One region of the Planococcus versutus genome, then DNA from elsewhere that is predicted to be linked to it. Evidence: riboswitches for the same ligand, from Rfam matches in the RefSeq annotation. Region 1 holds a riboswitch; the other holds the start of a gene.
What was found. Region 1 has a riboswitch for thiamine pyrophosphate ahead of I858_RS09290 (YkoF family thiamine/hydroxymethylpyrimidine-binding protein). Riboswitches for the same ligand answer to the same signal wherever they lie in the genome.

Region 2: another riboswitch for thiamine pyrophosphate. It lies ahead of thiT (energy-coupled thiamine transporter ThiT); the one in region 1 lies ahead of I858_RS09290 (YkoF family thiamine/hydroxymethylpyrimidine-binding protein).

What each region holds. Positions count from the first base shown of each region.
Region 1 covers NZ_CP016540.2:1,799,786-1,807,768, reverse strand. Annotated here, with positions in the region: gene I858_RS09320 (AI-2E family transporter) at 1-966, shown strand, start outside; gene I858_RS09315 (sporulation protein) at 1,031-1,450, shown strand; gene I858_RS09310 (hypothetical protein) at 1,819-2,235, shown strand; gene I858_RS09305 (energy-coupling factor transporter transmembrane component T family protein) at 2,558-3,313, opposite strand; gene I858_RS09300 (ABC transporter ATP-binding protein) at 3,294-4,724, opposite strand; gene I858_RS09295 (ECF transporter S component) at 4,717-5,298, opposite strand; gene I858_RS09290 (YkoF family thiamine/hydroxymethylpyrimidine-binding protein) at 5,300-5,890, opposite strand; TPP riboswitch at 5,979-6,084, opposite strand; gene I858_RS09285 (GNAT family N-acetyltransferase) at 6,267-6,818, opposite strand; one part of gene I858_RS09275 (IS3 family transposase) at 7,029-7,275, shown strand; one part of gene I858_RS09275 (IS3 family transposase) at 7,275-7,983, shown strand, end outside.
Region 2 covers NZ_CP016540.2:919,518-927,500, reverse strand. Annotated here, with positions in the region: gene I858_RS04595 (GNAT family N-acetyltransferase) at 1-464, opposite strand, end outside; gene I858_RS04590 (M3 family oligoendopeptidase) at 466-2,265, opposite strand; gene I858_RS04585 (hypothetical protein) at 2,459-3,187, shown strand; gene map (type I methionyl aminopeptidase) at 3,299-4,048, opposite strand; gene thiT (energy-coupled thiamine transporter ThiT) at 4,193-4,768, opposite strand; TPP riboswitch at 4,865-4,962, opposite strand; gene I858_RS04570 (M20 family metallopeptidase) at 5,110-6,186, shown strand; gene I858_RS17185 (hypothetical protein) at 6,249-6,395, shown strand; gene I858_RS04565 (SGNH/GDSL hydrolase family protein) at 6,454-7,368, opposite strand; gene I858_RS04560 (aminopeptidase) at 7,381-7,983, opposite strand, start outside.

The sequences.
Region 1 (7,983 bases):
TTGCGTATGCTAGAAAACTTTAAAATTTCTCGTATTTGGGGAATTCTTCTTATTTTTCTTGGTGTAGTCGGACTATTCACGTTGCTTATTGTATTAGTCTTTCCATTTTTGCGTTCTCAATTTCAAAACTTAGTTGCTGAATTTCCAGAGTATTTCATGCAGTTGTTAACAGACTTTGATGCGTTTTTACGAACATCGTTTGTTGGTAATTATTATAGTGAATCTGACTTCACATTAGATACCTTGCTTGCAACATTGCCTAATAATATTGCAGACACATTGCAAAATACTGTAACTAGCATTATTTCAGGTTTGACAGGATTAATTTCGACGATTACGAGTGTTATTTTATCGATTGTCATTGTTCCATTTATCTTGTTTTATTTGTTAAAAGACGGTGAGAAATTGCCGGAGTATTTCTTGAAGTTATTGCCTCCGAGATATAGAGATGATACACGAGAAGTTTTTGCAGAAGCAGATAAACAGCTAGGTGCTTATATACAAGGACAATTGATCGTGGCATTTTGCATTGGCGTTATGGTCTATATTGGATTCTTAATTATTGGCATGGATTATGCATTGTTACTTGGTGTTCTAGCCATGGTCACAAGTGTAGTTCCTTATATCGGTCCTGCAATTGCCATCGCACCGGCTGCTATTATCGCATTGGTGACATCACCATTCATGCTTGTTAAACTGGCAATCGTCTGGACTGTAGTTCAATTAGTAGAAGGGAATTTAATTTCTCCTCAAGTCATGGGCAAAACGATGATTGTTCATCCAGTGACGATTATCTTTGTGTTGTTAACTGCGGGCTCGTTATTTGGAGTTGTGGGAGTTATTCTGGGTATTCCTATGTATGCATTATTAAGAGTATTAGTTTCTCATTTTTATAAGTTATTTAAACGTCGATACAATAGACACGAAACCAATTTAGAAAATCAATACAACTATACAGAACTATAAACTTGTTTAAATTTAGATGAATTGTGGTATACAAGGACTAATAAAAAGTGGAGGTTTCTAGGCTATGAAGTTTAAAGATTTTTTATCATCAATTGGCATAGGGTCATTAAAAGTAAACACAGTAGTAGAAATGCCGCATTTAGAAGAAGGCGAAACATTAAATGGAACGATTTACTTGGATGGAGGCGACGGTGAGCAAACAATTGACTTTATCGAGTTGAATGTAATTAGGCTTGTGGAAGATACACGAGATGATAGTGATTTTGATTTTTATGAAACGATCATCGCAAAACAGTCAATGGAGTTTGCAGGATCTGTTAAGTCAAAAGATACAGTTATGCAACAGTTTGAAATTGTACCAGATGAACGATGGTCACTTGAACATCCAAAAGCAAAATTGATTTTACGTACAATCGTCCATGTGAGAAATGGCATTAATGCACGAGATGAAGACGTCATCACATATGGAACACCAGAGAGCTGAGAAATCAGTTCTTTTTTTATGCATAAATTTTTGACAGAAGCTAAAATACTTATTGAAATTGATAATCATTCTCAACTATGATATCATATAAAAGAATCTTCAATTAGTGATAGACAATAAAGTACAGGCTCCCGTAAAATGAAATTTTTAAGGGAATAAGAATGGTAATTAGAACAATTAAAAACTAAGAAATGAAATGATTTTAGCGATTTATGGCGGCAATTAAAGTTCTGCAGATGCTCTGCTCAGCACCTGTAGAACTTTAATTGCCGATGAATTCTTAGTATTTGCACAGAGTTTCTGTTAGTAAATTTTTAACTAAAATAGCTGCATTACTGAAAAAAACGGTCAAATTGGAGCGGAGACAGATGAAGAAACTGATGTTGCTGCTTGTGCTGAGCTTAATCGTGTTTGGTCAAGCTATGACCGATGAGGTGTATGAAAAATCATCGAACAGCGTAATTGTAGCCAGTAAAGTACAACCTGATAACTTGCGAATGGATCTTCAGTCGCAAAAACTGTCACTATCAAGAAAGGTTAAGCAGTCGACAAGTAGATGCCCAGCTGAAGTTCTTTTTTTGGGTAGCCGCACAAAGCAAGTGTTTTCAAAATACATAGCGATTGAAACGCAGATTGCGGGAGTATCAATAACTGAAACAAAATCCCCGTTAGTCAAAGCAGATTTAGATGAAGAAGCAGGACGAATCAATTGGATAACTGCAATAATCATTGTGTGTATTGCTTTTTTAGTTTATCTGATTAATAGAAAAAAGCATGATAAATAAACGCAAGACCAAGCCGATTATCATTCAGAATCTAAGAGTTAAAAACCACTATTTCAACTTGCTTTTGTCAGCATGCTGAGGCAGTGGTTTTTTATTATGGAATGAACTTTAGAAAATATGTGTTTATTTTGACTGCTTAAATTAGTAGAAAAATATCTATTAGATCAAAATCAAGAGCATGGTCTAGAGTAACTGATTTTGTCATTATACATGTAAAATACTGCACAAGGTTATTAAAATAAAAGTCAAAAAAAGTAGTACTATAAAAAGAGAAAAATCCTTAGTCCAAGGATTTTTCTTTTCGAACACTCTGACCATTATTTTAGCTCAACCAACTGCCAATGAGACAGCTGACAAGTAGGATCGTCATAAAAATACCAGACATTAACACATCTAAGCGTCTTAGGCGAATAGGTCGGTAATAAGCACTTCTTGGTTTACCTGTAAAACCACGCGCTTCCATAGCAAAAGCGGATCGTTCAGCTTTTCTGACAGCACCTGTAAGCATTGGGATCAGTACACGACGGATGGCTACGAGTCGTTTCCAACTATATTTTTGAATTTCTGCACCGCGTAGTCTTTGGGCTTGTTGAATTTGTATGAATTCATCTTTCATCACCGGTAAAAACTGGTAACCAACCATTACACCATATGCAAGCTTTGGAGAAAGCTTTAATTGCTGCATAAGACTCAAGATAAACTTCACTGGATCGGTCGTAAAAGCGAATAGCAAAGACAATGTCGAGAATGCCATAACGCGAAAGGCAAGAGATAAAGCATGCGCCCATTGCGCACCGGTCACGTCAATTCCTGCAAACGACCAAATAATGGTTCCACCTGTATCTGCACCAAAGACGACGGTGGTCCATAAATAGCCGAAAGCACCAATTGAAAAAGGAATCATAAACAAAAGCCACAACTTCCAGTTGGTACGACTCATTGTGAGTTGCAAAAAAAAGATACTTAGCCAAAATAATAGTGGCGTCCATGGATTAAAGAACAGTGAAAGGACAAGCATTGACACTGTGACCAAAACGAATTTTACAGAAGGATTCATGTCATGCAAAAGATTCCGCAAGACGTGTCACTCCTTTAGGTGCCAGTAAATGGTGAGATAGCAGTAGTCTGTCGTTTTGCCACAGATCTTTTGCGGCAAATTTCCCAGTTAGCTGTCCATCTTTGATTAGTAAGACTGAGTCAGCAATGCTCGCAGCAAATTCCATATCGTGCGTAACGATTAGCAAAGTTGTGCCTTCGTGAGAACGCCGGTCGATTAATTCAAACAGTTCTAAAAGTGCTGCAGCATCTTGTCCAGAAGTTGGTTCGTCCATTAATAGTACTGACCGTTTATCAGCAAGCATCGCGGCTATTGCTACACGCCTTTTTTGTCCGTGGCTAATACAGAAAGGATGAACGTTAGCGATTTCCTTCAGACGCAGGTTGGTCATTAATTTTGCAAGTTCTGATCGGCTAGAAGTTCTTGAATAAGCGACTTCTTCGCTAACTTTTTGTGTTAAAAATAAATACTCAGGGGATTGTGGAACGTAACCAATGCTATCTGACTCGATCGTACCGGTTGTCTTTTTATAAACACCACATAACGTCTTTACGAGTGTCGATTTACCACTGCCATTAGGTCCTGCAATAACAACTACTTCGCCTCGCTCAACTAGAAAAGAGAGAGGAGCAAGCAATTGTCGGTTTTTGATCGTCACGGATAGCTTTTCAGCATGTAGCGCCGTGTTCTCTTGGATGGCACACTGTCGTTGTGGAAATACAACCGGTTCTCTTGATACAAATGGACGATCAGCTACTAAATGGCCATTATTATCAAGTTGAATTTCTCTTTCGAAAAAGGTTCCCCAACTGCTCAACCGGTGCTCAACCACGACGATTGTCAACTTCGATTTTACTTGTAGCTCCTTTAGCCAGTTGATATATTGTCTGGCTGTGTAAGGATCCAAGTGAGCAAGTGGTTCATCAAGCAATAACACTTCAGGATCCATGATTAACGCACAAGCAGTTGCAATGCGTTGTTTGATTCCACCAGATAAAGATTGGATTACAGCTTTTCGCAAATGTATTAATCCTGTTAGTTTTAGAACTTCTATGATGCGCATCTTCATTTCTTCAAATGGTGTATGCAAATTTTCTAGTGTAAATGCCAGTTCTTCTTCAACAGTTGGCATGCAAAACTGTGAATCGGGATCTTGAAAGACAGTCGCGACGCGGTGATTGATTTCCCCAGGTGCATACTCATCAGCTGCTTTCTTAAATAGAAGAATTTCCCCATCTATTATGCCGTCGCAGTTGTCAGGGTACAAGCGATTCAATAAATAAAGAAGCGTACTTTTTCCACAACCACTGGGCCCTGAAATGACAAGCTTTTCACCTCGGTAAACCGAGAATGAAAGCTTGTCTAAGGTTTTTTCCTCATCTTCAGGAAAGCGAAAAGAAAGCCTGTTTAAAAAGAAAATCTCTTCAGACATTGATATCACCTTTTTTCGTACGTGAAATGGCATAACCCCGAAGTGAGCCAGTCGCAAGTAAAACGTCACCAATATACTTCCCGCCAATTCCTGCAATAATCGCACCACTAAGGACACGAATTGTAAACATTAATGCGATAAAAGACGGATCTAGTACTGCATAACCTGAAATAAAGTAACCGTAAACAAAGCTAAAAACAGCTGAGCCAATTCCGGCAAGCATGAGCACTAAAACATTAAAATGTTTATAGCCGGTCATTGCAAATATGGCTTCAGCGCCAAGTCCTTGAATGACGCCAGATAAAATAAGACGTGGACCAACGGCATTACCAATGAGGACTTCAATGGCTGAAGCTATCGTTTCAGAAAGAAAGGCAGCGCCAGGCTTACGAATAATATACATGCAGATAATTGATACAATAAACCAAATGCCAAACATCCATTCATAAGCGAGTGGACCAATTACAGCTGCCCAAATGTTTGCTGCGTGAACAAACAATAAATAGACAATACCAAAGACAACTGCAAATAATGACATCAAAATGACTTCTTTTAATTTCCACGATTTCAGCATTTTACGAACCTCCGTGCGACGGACTGTTAATGCTCATGGACACAGTCATCACCAAATGGCGATGTTTGTCGGAAAGGGCATTAGTGAATGCTTGTTCATAAAAAGAGAATACGTCATGAATATCGCCGTCAATACCACTTGCGTAATGCATGGAGTCATTAAAAACACCTTGTTGTTTGGCACGCTCAACTTCATGGTAAATAACCGCCATGTAATCTGGGTTGTTCATTGGGTACAGCGCAAATTGAGATGACACGTATTGTTGTGTTTTGTCTGTATTTAACAACACATCATCTTTTTCTAAAAAGACATCTCCTGACGAATCACCAGGACAGCCAATCGAAAAGGTACCGGAAAGTGCGACATGTTCTCCAGTTTTTGCTGTGTGCAACGTCAGTGCTTTGGCAACATTGAAAACGTGAATTTGCTTACCGCGTATAATTGTCGAAACATCATCCGTATGCAACCAAACGTTCGAGGTGTCGATGTCGGTTAACGCTCCTTTAATTACTTTGACAAAATTACTAGCCATCGGATGGAGTGAAAAACGAAATCCGACAATTGGACTCATACCGCATTGTAGTGGTTCCATATTCTAATTCCTCCTTAAAAATTTGCACAAAAAAGACCGCATCCGTGAAGATGCAGCCATAGTCTACAAATAATGAAAAGAATTATTTCAGAAATGCGCCACACTTCCTCACGCAGGTATTATCCTGATCGAGTTTTAAGGGATCGAAGCTTGCGCTTGCATCTCAGCCAAAGTGGGCACCCCTAGTGCAGAAAACGTATGCGGTTTTTGTGTTCGGGTTATTCCCGATGGCTCTAGTGTAGATGAAGTAGTAAAGGAAGTAAAGAGAAGATTGAAAAAAGTGGTCGGATGATAAATACAAACAAAAAAGAAGAGCTACAGCTACTCTTTCCTAAAATGATTACTCAGTAAGTGTTCTTCAATAAGTAAAATTTTTTTAAGTAGTGACCACATCACCTTTTAAAATAGAATATATGTATAAATCATCGAATTTGCCACAAGTAAATTCATAATGTCTTAATAATCCTTCTTGTTTAAATCCGTTTTTCTCTAACAGTTTTAAGGAAGCAGAATTAGCAGGCTCGACTAATGCTTCAACGCGTTCTAATTGGAAGTGTTGAAACCCATAATGAATGATAGCTTCCAATGCTTCACTAGCAATGCCTTTACCCCAATACTCTTTGCTTAATTCATAACCGATCTCAGCTCGGGAATGCTCAGGGTGCGTATTAAAAAAACCACAACTTCCAATAACTCTTCCATTTTCTTTATGTGTTATTCCCCATCTAATTCCTGTGGCCTCTTTGAATATGGTTTGGTACCAGCCAATTTCATCGAGTGTCTCTTTTTGGGTCTGAAAAGGTTCTAGCCCCATATGTTTCATTACCTCTTTATCAGATAAATAGAGGAACATATCAGCTGAATCTTCTTTTAGTACCTCTCGTAAAATCAATCTATCTGTTTCAATAATTGGGAATTTCTTTTTCACGACCAATCGCCACCTTCATCAGTTTTTATAGCTGCTCAACCTCTAAGGAATCCGTACCCTCATTACGACTTCATCAAATCGTACTGTTTACTTACTATGAAGTTTGTCGAATTCTTCTTACAAATATACCATTCTGGATAGTCTACACTTAGTTGGACAGAAAAAATAAGGGGGCGTAGAATAGTCCACTATACGTGAGGAGAATCTACCATGCCACAAAAAAGACGAACATTTTCCCCAGAATTCAAAAAACAGGTCGTCGCGCTGCACGCAGGCGGAAAAAGCCGACCGGATATTGTCCGGGAATACGACCTGACGGCTTCCGCCCTCGATCGGTGGATTGCCCAATCCAATCAAACTGGCTCGTTCGAGGAAAAAGATAACCGAAGCCCTTTGGAAACGGAATTGCTTGCCTACAAAAAACGAAATAAGCAGTTGGAGATGGAAGTGGATATTTTAAAGCAAGCGGCGCTGATCATGGGACGAAAATAGAGATTATCCAACAGAATCAACACCTCTATTCAGTATCAGCAATGTGCACTGTCCTCCAAATTGCCCGCAGCACCTTTTACTATGAGACTTCCGTTTCGGTAGAAAAAGCACACCAAAAAGCCCAAGCAGAACAGGAGTTGAAAGACGAAATCTGGGCGATCTTTCACGAGAATCGCCGCGTCTATGGCACACGCAAGCTGAAAAAAGAGTTGGCGAACAGAAAGAAATGGGTGATCTCGAGACGCCGTATTGGACGCCTCATGGCGTCACTTGGCATCCAATCGAAATACGCGCTGCCATCCTACAAACCGATGGTCACGCCTCCCAATGAAGCGACATACCGGAATGTGCTGAACCGCCAATTCAATCCGGCAGCGAAAAACGCCGTGTTGGTCAGCGACCTGACGTATGTAAAGGTTGGCGGCCGCTGGAACTATATTTGTTTCCTTCTCGATTTATACAACCGTGAAATTGTGGGGTACAGTCTGGGCGAGCGTAAAGACGCTGCCCTGGTTCAACGTGCCTTCGCATCGGTCAAAGGCGACTTGGGAGCCGTGAAGCTGTTCCATACGGACCGCGGATCTGAATTCAAGAACACCGGCATCGATGCGCTATTAAAGACGCACCAAATCGAACGGTCGCTGAGCCAAAAAGGAACCCCTTACGATAATGC
Region 2 (7,983 bases), 880 kb from region 1:
TGACGAAATCCTGTCTTCTCTAACACTCGGATAGACCCAACGTTCTCAGGAGACACATAGGCTTCTACACGGTGAAGTCGGAGCTGTTCAAAAACGCAAACCGTCATCAGCTGCACGGCTTCGGTCGCAATTCCTTTACCAATATAGGCTTCATCAATCGAATAGCCTATTAAAGCACTTAAAAAAGGAATTCGTTTTATGCCATATACAGAAATATGGCCAACTAGCTTATTAGTTTCGTGTTCAAAAATACCCACGCTGTACTCTCGATTTTCTCGTGCTTGATAAATAGATTCACGGATTTTCTCTCGCTGAACGGCTGCTGTGAAATAGCTATCTCGATGAGTTGGTTCATAAACAGACCAATACTCACGGTTTCGTACCAGCAATTGAACCATTTCTTCTGCATCCTCAATCGCTAAACTACGTAAGTAACAAGTCTGTCCTTCAAAAAGCAAATTCATGTTAAGCCTCTTCAGATGTCAGTGATATAAATTCTTCGGCGTCTTGGACACACAAGGCAATTCCTTTTTCCCAGAATGCTTGCTGTGTAATATCTTCACCCAAATGCTTCATTGCCAAGTCTTCTGCAGACATAATGGCTGTATCACGAAGCAACGCCATGTATTTTTCTTCAAAGCTACTGCCTTCTTCTAACGCTTTTGCATAAACACTCAACGAGAATAAGTATCCAAATGTGTACGGGAAATTATAGAAAGGCACGTACGTAATATAAAAATGAAGCTTAGATGCCCAGAAATGAGGATGCGTGGAAGCTAATCCACCTGCAAATCCTTCATTTTGTGCTTCTTCCATCAATTCATTTAATCTTGCTACCGGAACAACACCGTTTTTTCGTTCTTCATAAAATCGTGTTTCAAAAAGAAAACGTGAGTGAATATTCATAAAGAACGCTACGCTGCGCTGCACTTTATCTTCTAGTAAAGCGATTTTCTCATCTTTAGACTGTGCATTTTTTACTGCAGCATCTGCAACAATCATTTCGGCAAATGTTGAAGCCGTTTCTGCAACGTTCATTGCATATGATCGGTTTAACGAATGGACTGGACGCAAGGCGTATGAGTGAAAGGCATGACCTAGTTCATGTGCTAATGTCGCAACATTGGACATAGATCCGCTATACGTCATGAAAATACGAGATTCTTCACTTAATGGCAGCCCTGTGCAAAATCCACCCGGTCTTTTGTTCGGGCGATCTTCTGCTTCAATCCATCCATTTTCAAATGCATGTTTAGAAAATTGCGCTAGTTCCGGACCAAATTTACCGAATTGTTCCAAAATAAATTCGGCTCCTTCTTGATACGTAAACTGTTGCGTACTTTCTGTTACCGGTGCATCGACGTCATACCAATCGAGTCCATCTTTGCCAAGTAATTGCGCTTTTTGATTTAAATAATCAACAAACGGTTGTTTGTTTTTACTGATAGCTCCCCACATCGCATCTAGCGTTTCTTGTTTCATGCGATTTATGTGCAAAGGCTCTTGGAGCGGATTTCCCCACCCACGTTTTTTGTACGTTTCCAGACGGAATCCACCAATGGAATTCAAGGTTTTTGCAAAAAATTCTTCTTTTTCTGTCCAAGCCTCTTCTAACTTCTCATAGGATTCTTTGCGAACTGTAGCATCTTTATGCGAACTTAAATTGTTTGCTTGTCCAACGGATAAAGTTTTCTTCTCACCTTCTACGGTCACAGTCACGCTAATTTCTCCAACTAGCATATCGTATAGTTGACTCCAGCCATGATAACCATCAATGCTTAACGCTGTAATCAAACTTTCCTCTTTTTCAGAAAGCAGCATTTTTGCTTCCTCTCGCCATTCATTTAAAATAAATGTGAATTTATGCAAAAGGTCTTTGGTTAGTAGCTCTTCCCAAACTGTATCGTCAGTCTTTGATAAATCTTGTTGGATTTTTTGAAAAGAGTTTTGAAAACGAGCTGATAACGAAGCCGCTTCACTTTCCAAAATACCCGCCTTTTTATCTTGTGTATTTTGTGCCATTAAACAGCCGATAAATGCACCCGACTGACTCAAGTGACGCATCATGTGATTCATTTCTTCAAGTAATTCAAAGACTTTAGACGCATCTTCTTTTGAAGTTGGTACTTCAAATTTTTGGACATGCTCTTCAAACGTTTCTAGCTTTGTTACAGACTCATTCATATGTACACGTAATTTCCTAGAGTCGCTGCCTCCTGGAAATAGCGAATCTAAGTCCCACACTTCTGGATAGTGAACTGTCATGATTTCTCCTCCTGGTAAACTAAATTTTCTAAAAACACTTCTTTAGTATATCATTTTTATTCAGACTTCGAAATAAAATTCCTTTTTATGCTAAACCAATTCACCTTATCGACATTTTTGAGTGGTATTTAGAAACCGGTATTTGTTGATTGAAACTGGTACAGGTATACTAATGAAAGGGAGGGGATTACGCATGATTCGTATTTTACTTATGACAATCGCCTTTATCGCGGTGATTGTCATAAATACTTTGGCAACGACTTTGCCAATAAATGGTCAAACCACAGGTGAAGTGTCCAATCGGTTATCTGTCTTATTTACACCAGCCGGTTATACATTTTCAATTTGGTCTATCATCTATCTTGCATTGGCTGTTTGGATTATTGCTTTTTGGGTGCGCTTGAGAAAAGGGCAAACTCCTTCATTTAAAATTGCTTGGTACTTTGTGTTAAGTAGTATTTTTAATATTACTTGGCTACTACTATGGCATTATGAATTTTTTGCATGGTCAATACTCGCGATGCTTGGCTATTTAGCCGCATTGATTGCTCTTTATTTGCAATATCAAAATTCTGAAAGATCCTTTACCGAACGCTTACCCATTTCACTTAATATGGGATGGATTAGCGTAGCGACAATTGCTAATATTTCATTTGTGTTAACCTATCACAATTGGAGCGGCTGGGGACTGAGCGATCAGTTGTGGACCGTAATTATGTTGACTGTTGCGACTGCACTTGCTTTGCATATTCGGTTTCATCACATGGATATTCCATTTGCATTTGTCTTTATTTGGGCATTTATCGGAATTGCTGTTAAATACGGAACAAGCGAAATGCTAGTCACAACAGCTTCTTTGTTTTTAAGTGGTGTGATCTTGACGGGGATATTATTAATTAAAAAAAGAATAACAGCTATTTAAAAACTGCGAACACTCTCGTAAAATCGAGTGTGTTCGCAGTTTTTTAAAATTTGACTATAAAAGTTCAAGAATTTTACCCGAACCTATTTAATGACGTCATCATAGTTGTTATTAATTTAGTTTTGTCAAAAGAATTGGTTCTCCTTTTGTTACAAGCACAGTGTGTTCGATTTGCGCGACTACTGATTGATCTGGTGTGATAAATGTCCAGCCATCACCAGATTCGATAATGTGTTCAGATTTTTGAGAGATAAAGGGTTCTACGGCTAACACCATACCTTCTTTAAGAATAGTTGTTTCCCATGCATCGTAATAATTTAAGATGTGCTGCGGCGCTTCATGAAGCGATTTCCCAATGCCGTGCCCCGTCAAATTTTTGATAACAAACAGCCCTTGTTCTTTTGCTTCGCGTTCTACTGCTTTACCAATTTGATTGAGTTTTGCACCGGCTTTGACCTTTGTCATCGCACGATCAAATGCAGAAGCGGCAGCTTCACAAATTTTTTCTTTTTCTGTGTGACCTTCTCCTACTACAAACGAAATGCCCGTATCAGAAAAATAGCCTTTATAAGACCCTGAAACATCGATGTTCACAATATCTCCGTCTTTTATTAAGCGACTCCCTGGAATGCCATGAGCAACTTCTTCATTAACGCTGATGCATGTATATCCTGGAAAATCATATTCTGCTTTTGGTCCAGAAACGCCACCAAGCTCTTCAAATAATTTGCCGCCCAACTCGTCGATTTCTTTCGTCGTCACGCCAACTTTTGTGGCAGCTTTCATCGCTTCACGAATTTCAGCTACCATTTGTCCAGCTTTTTTTAACATTTCAATTTCTTTTTCAGTAGTTGCTATCATTAAATACCCTTCTTTCAAGCTTTTCTATTCAAGAATTATACCATAAAATTAAATTAGAGGCTTCTGAGTTGTTTCTTTAACCAACTTAAAAAAACTGTGGACAAACTCGAGCAATTCGAGTTGTCTACAGTTTTTCCATCAACTTTAAGCTTTGGCATCTACTAGTTTAGGTGCTGCCGCAAAAAGCGCAGAGCACACAAAAGCAGCTAGCAGAAATACCGGTATCATGTAAGTAGCATTGTAAATAATTGAATAAATGACTACATTTCCATCAGCAAACATACCAAAAAACAAAATCCCCGTTACTACATGGACAAAATAGCGCAAGACAGATGCAATCAGCACACCTGCCACAATCGTCAGAAGCATCTTTCCAGTATGCTTAGCTTGTGCATGTTCTATATATTTTGCACGCATAATACCAGCTAATCCCACCACTCCGTATGCCAATAAGTAATCTAAGAGCACCTGTAAAATGACAAAACCGAAAGATAAAGGTGTCACTGAGATAAAGCCAGAGACAATTTGCAGCAAGCCAACCAATAACCCAGTCAAAACTCCTGCTCCAACTCCTCTTCTAAAAGCAATTAACACAATTGGGATCATGACAAAACTAACCGATCCACCTTGAGGCATGCGGAATGAGATAAAATCCAAAACAAATCCAAGAGCCGCAAAAATCGCAATTTCTGTCATTAGTAATACTTTCTTGTTTCTCATGACTTCCTCCTTATGTGTAGTGCACATCACCAGAAGGGCCGTGAATAAAACCATATAAAAAACGACATCAGGACAGAGCCTGGCATCGTTGTAGGGGCCGGTTTCTATCCACATCCCTGCGCAAGTACTAACTTACAGGTTCAAAGGGTAAGAACGAATGTTCACTCTCAGCTAAAGCTCCCCTTGTGGTGTATACAATTATTTGACTTTCTCTTGTATTGTACACAAGCCTCTTCTTTATTGCAAGACTGTTTTAAGATACACTCATAGGGTAAAGAAAAGAATAGCTACGACAGTCGAAAGGTGGTGAAGGCAAGCAGAACTCAAGGCTTGCCACGGACATGATTGAATTGTTAAAAGAACTAATCAAAATACAAAGTGACACAAAAGAAGGAGCCAATAAAGCGCTTCGCTATTGCGCCAATTGGTTAACAGAAAAAGGAGAAAATGTCACTGTTCACGACAACAAAGGGTATTTAATGCTGACAGCAGTTAAAGGGCAAGGAACCGAGACGATTATTTGGAATGGTCATGTCGATGTCGTTCCAGGACATGAAGAGCAGTTTGTTCCTTTTGAACAACAAGGACGCCTTTACGGTCGAGGATCTGCTGATATGAAAGCAGGCGTCGCAGCAATGATGCAAGCATTTGTTAAGCTCAACAGTGCTAAACTAACTCGTAACGTACAATTACATATTGTAACGGATGAAGAAATTGGTGGACGCAACACTTCAAAATGGCTAGTCGAACAAGGATTCCACGGTGATTTCGTTATTTGCGGAGAGCCTACGGGATTAAAAGTTGGCTTGCAATCTAAAGGTATTTTACGAATGGATATGACATTTAAAGGACAACCCGCTCACGGCAGTCGACCTTGGGAAGGCATCAATGCGATAGAGTCTGCGATGACATTTCATCAAGCAATCACCAACTTGCCTTTCCGAAAAGAATCTACGGAATACTACGACCAACCTTCTGTAAACTTACCGATTATTAAAGCAGGAGATCGCTATAACGTCGTTCCAGAAATTTGCGAAATGTCGTATGATATCCGTTTTATGCCAGGACAAGACAAAGAAGAAATTGTTCGTCAGCTGGTTGATCTAGCGAAAAATTTAGACATCGATATGGAATACAAAGCGTCAGGATCTACACCTGCACTGACCACAACAAAAGAAAACCCATATATTCAAAGCTTACAAAAAGCGATTTTAACAATAACTGATGAAAAAGCGATTTTGTTTGGCCAACATGGTGCTGCCGATACACGTTATTACGCAGCCGTAACAGGTGGCGAAGGTGCAATCGAATTTGGACCAAGCGGAGAAGATTGGCATGGTAACGCTGAGTATGTATTGATTTCAAGTGTTCACGCATACAAAAACATCTTGCTTGCTCACGCACAATCTACAGAATAAGTTTGGATTCTGGTATACTTGGGAAACTAAAGAGCAACAAACATAAGAATGGAGAGATTTGAATGAAAATTGGAAGAATATTAAAATCTGCTATAAAATATGGACCTATCGCGTACCCAATTATTCGCAAAGTATTAAAAAATAGAAAACAAGATAAGAATCAACAAACACCTTCTCAACAATCCACGACACGTGGAAAAAAGCGCTAAAATAAAAACGTTCGAGCATCAATGATGCTCGAACGTTTCTTTGTTGTGAAAATTTCCATCAGCTAATAGGGATGGCTTGTCTCAATGCTAAATAACCGTTTAAGCTTTGATCAGAAGATCGAGCTGCTGTTTCTTCAGCTTTCTTGTCATCTTCTGGTTTTTTTGGGTCTTCTTGATCTTGTGCTGCTATAATTTCTTCAAAAGACAATGGATTTAGCGATGGCAATTCATTATCCTGTATCGTCCACGCATCTTGATATTCACTAAAAAATGCATTTGCCATTGCTTGATACCCATTTAAGTTGGGATGGACATCTGCTGGATTGGGAACTTTGTCTACAGCATCCGTGCCAAACGATTGATCTACCGATACAAAAACAGCGCCTACTTTTTCAGCTGACTGTTTAAGAATTTTATTCAAAAGATCTAACTGTTTAGCAGTCCCTGTTTTTTGGTTATCACGAACGTGTGGATAAGCAAAATAATAACCGATTACATAAACGGTAGCATCTGGTGAGTTTTCTTTAAGTTTAGCCAAAATCAAATCCATATTTTCTCGTGCTTTATTGAGAGCAAAGTCTACTTGACGTTGTTGAAACGTCAGCGAGCCTTGTTTCGGATCATTTTGAACGAGACGCAGTAAGTCATTCGCCCCTGCCGAGATAGTGATTATATTGGCTGACGCCAATACTTCTTTGGCTTCATCACTTTGAATACTCTCTAAAACGTCTTCGGTAGTGAAACCTGGAAACGCCAAGTTTTTTGAGTAAAACGCAACAGGTTGATTACGCATCAGTTCTTGAGCAATTAAATCAGCATATCCTGTATCTATTTGGCGTTTAGGTGTTTGACCCGCTGCTAGTGAATCACCAATGGCTACGTAAGCTGCCGGAATCCTCACTGAAGCTTGAGCAGCCATTGAACCACTAAACAGCAAAAACCCAGTCAGTGCCGCAATCCAAATCTTCTTCATTTTTATCACCTCTTAGAATGCCCAATTCCCTTTGCGGAAGATGGGCTCTTTTGAACCATCAGCTGTAATGCCGTCAATATCCATGTGTTCACTGCCAATCATAAAATCTTCATGAACTAGAGATGTATTCAAGCCAAGCGCCGTTAATTGATTGTGTTCCAAATCGCGTGCTCCTTCGTAACAAGTTGGATACGAATCACCTATAGCTAAATGATTTGACGCATTTTCGTCAAACAGCGTATTGTAAAATAAAATATTGGAATCAGAAATCGGAGAGTGATGAGGCACTAATGCCACTTCACCTAGAAAAGTTGCTCCTTCATCTGCTGTAATCAGTTCATTAAGAAGTTCTTGTCCCGTTTCCGCTATCGCGTCAACAATTTTGCCTTTTGCAAAAGTCAGCGTAAAGCCATCAATGACATTGCCTTGATAAACTAGAGGCTTAGTATTCCGAACTGTGCCATCTACTCCATGCTTTAAAGGAACTGTATAAACTTCTTCCGTTGGCATGTTCGCGATAAACGCATTGCCTTGAGGTGTTTTTGACGCACCTGTCATCCAAATATGCTTGTTTGGAAGTTCAATCGTTAGCTCTGTTCCAGGTGAGCTGTATTG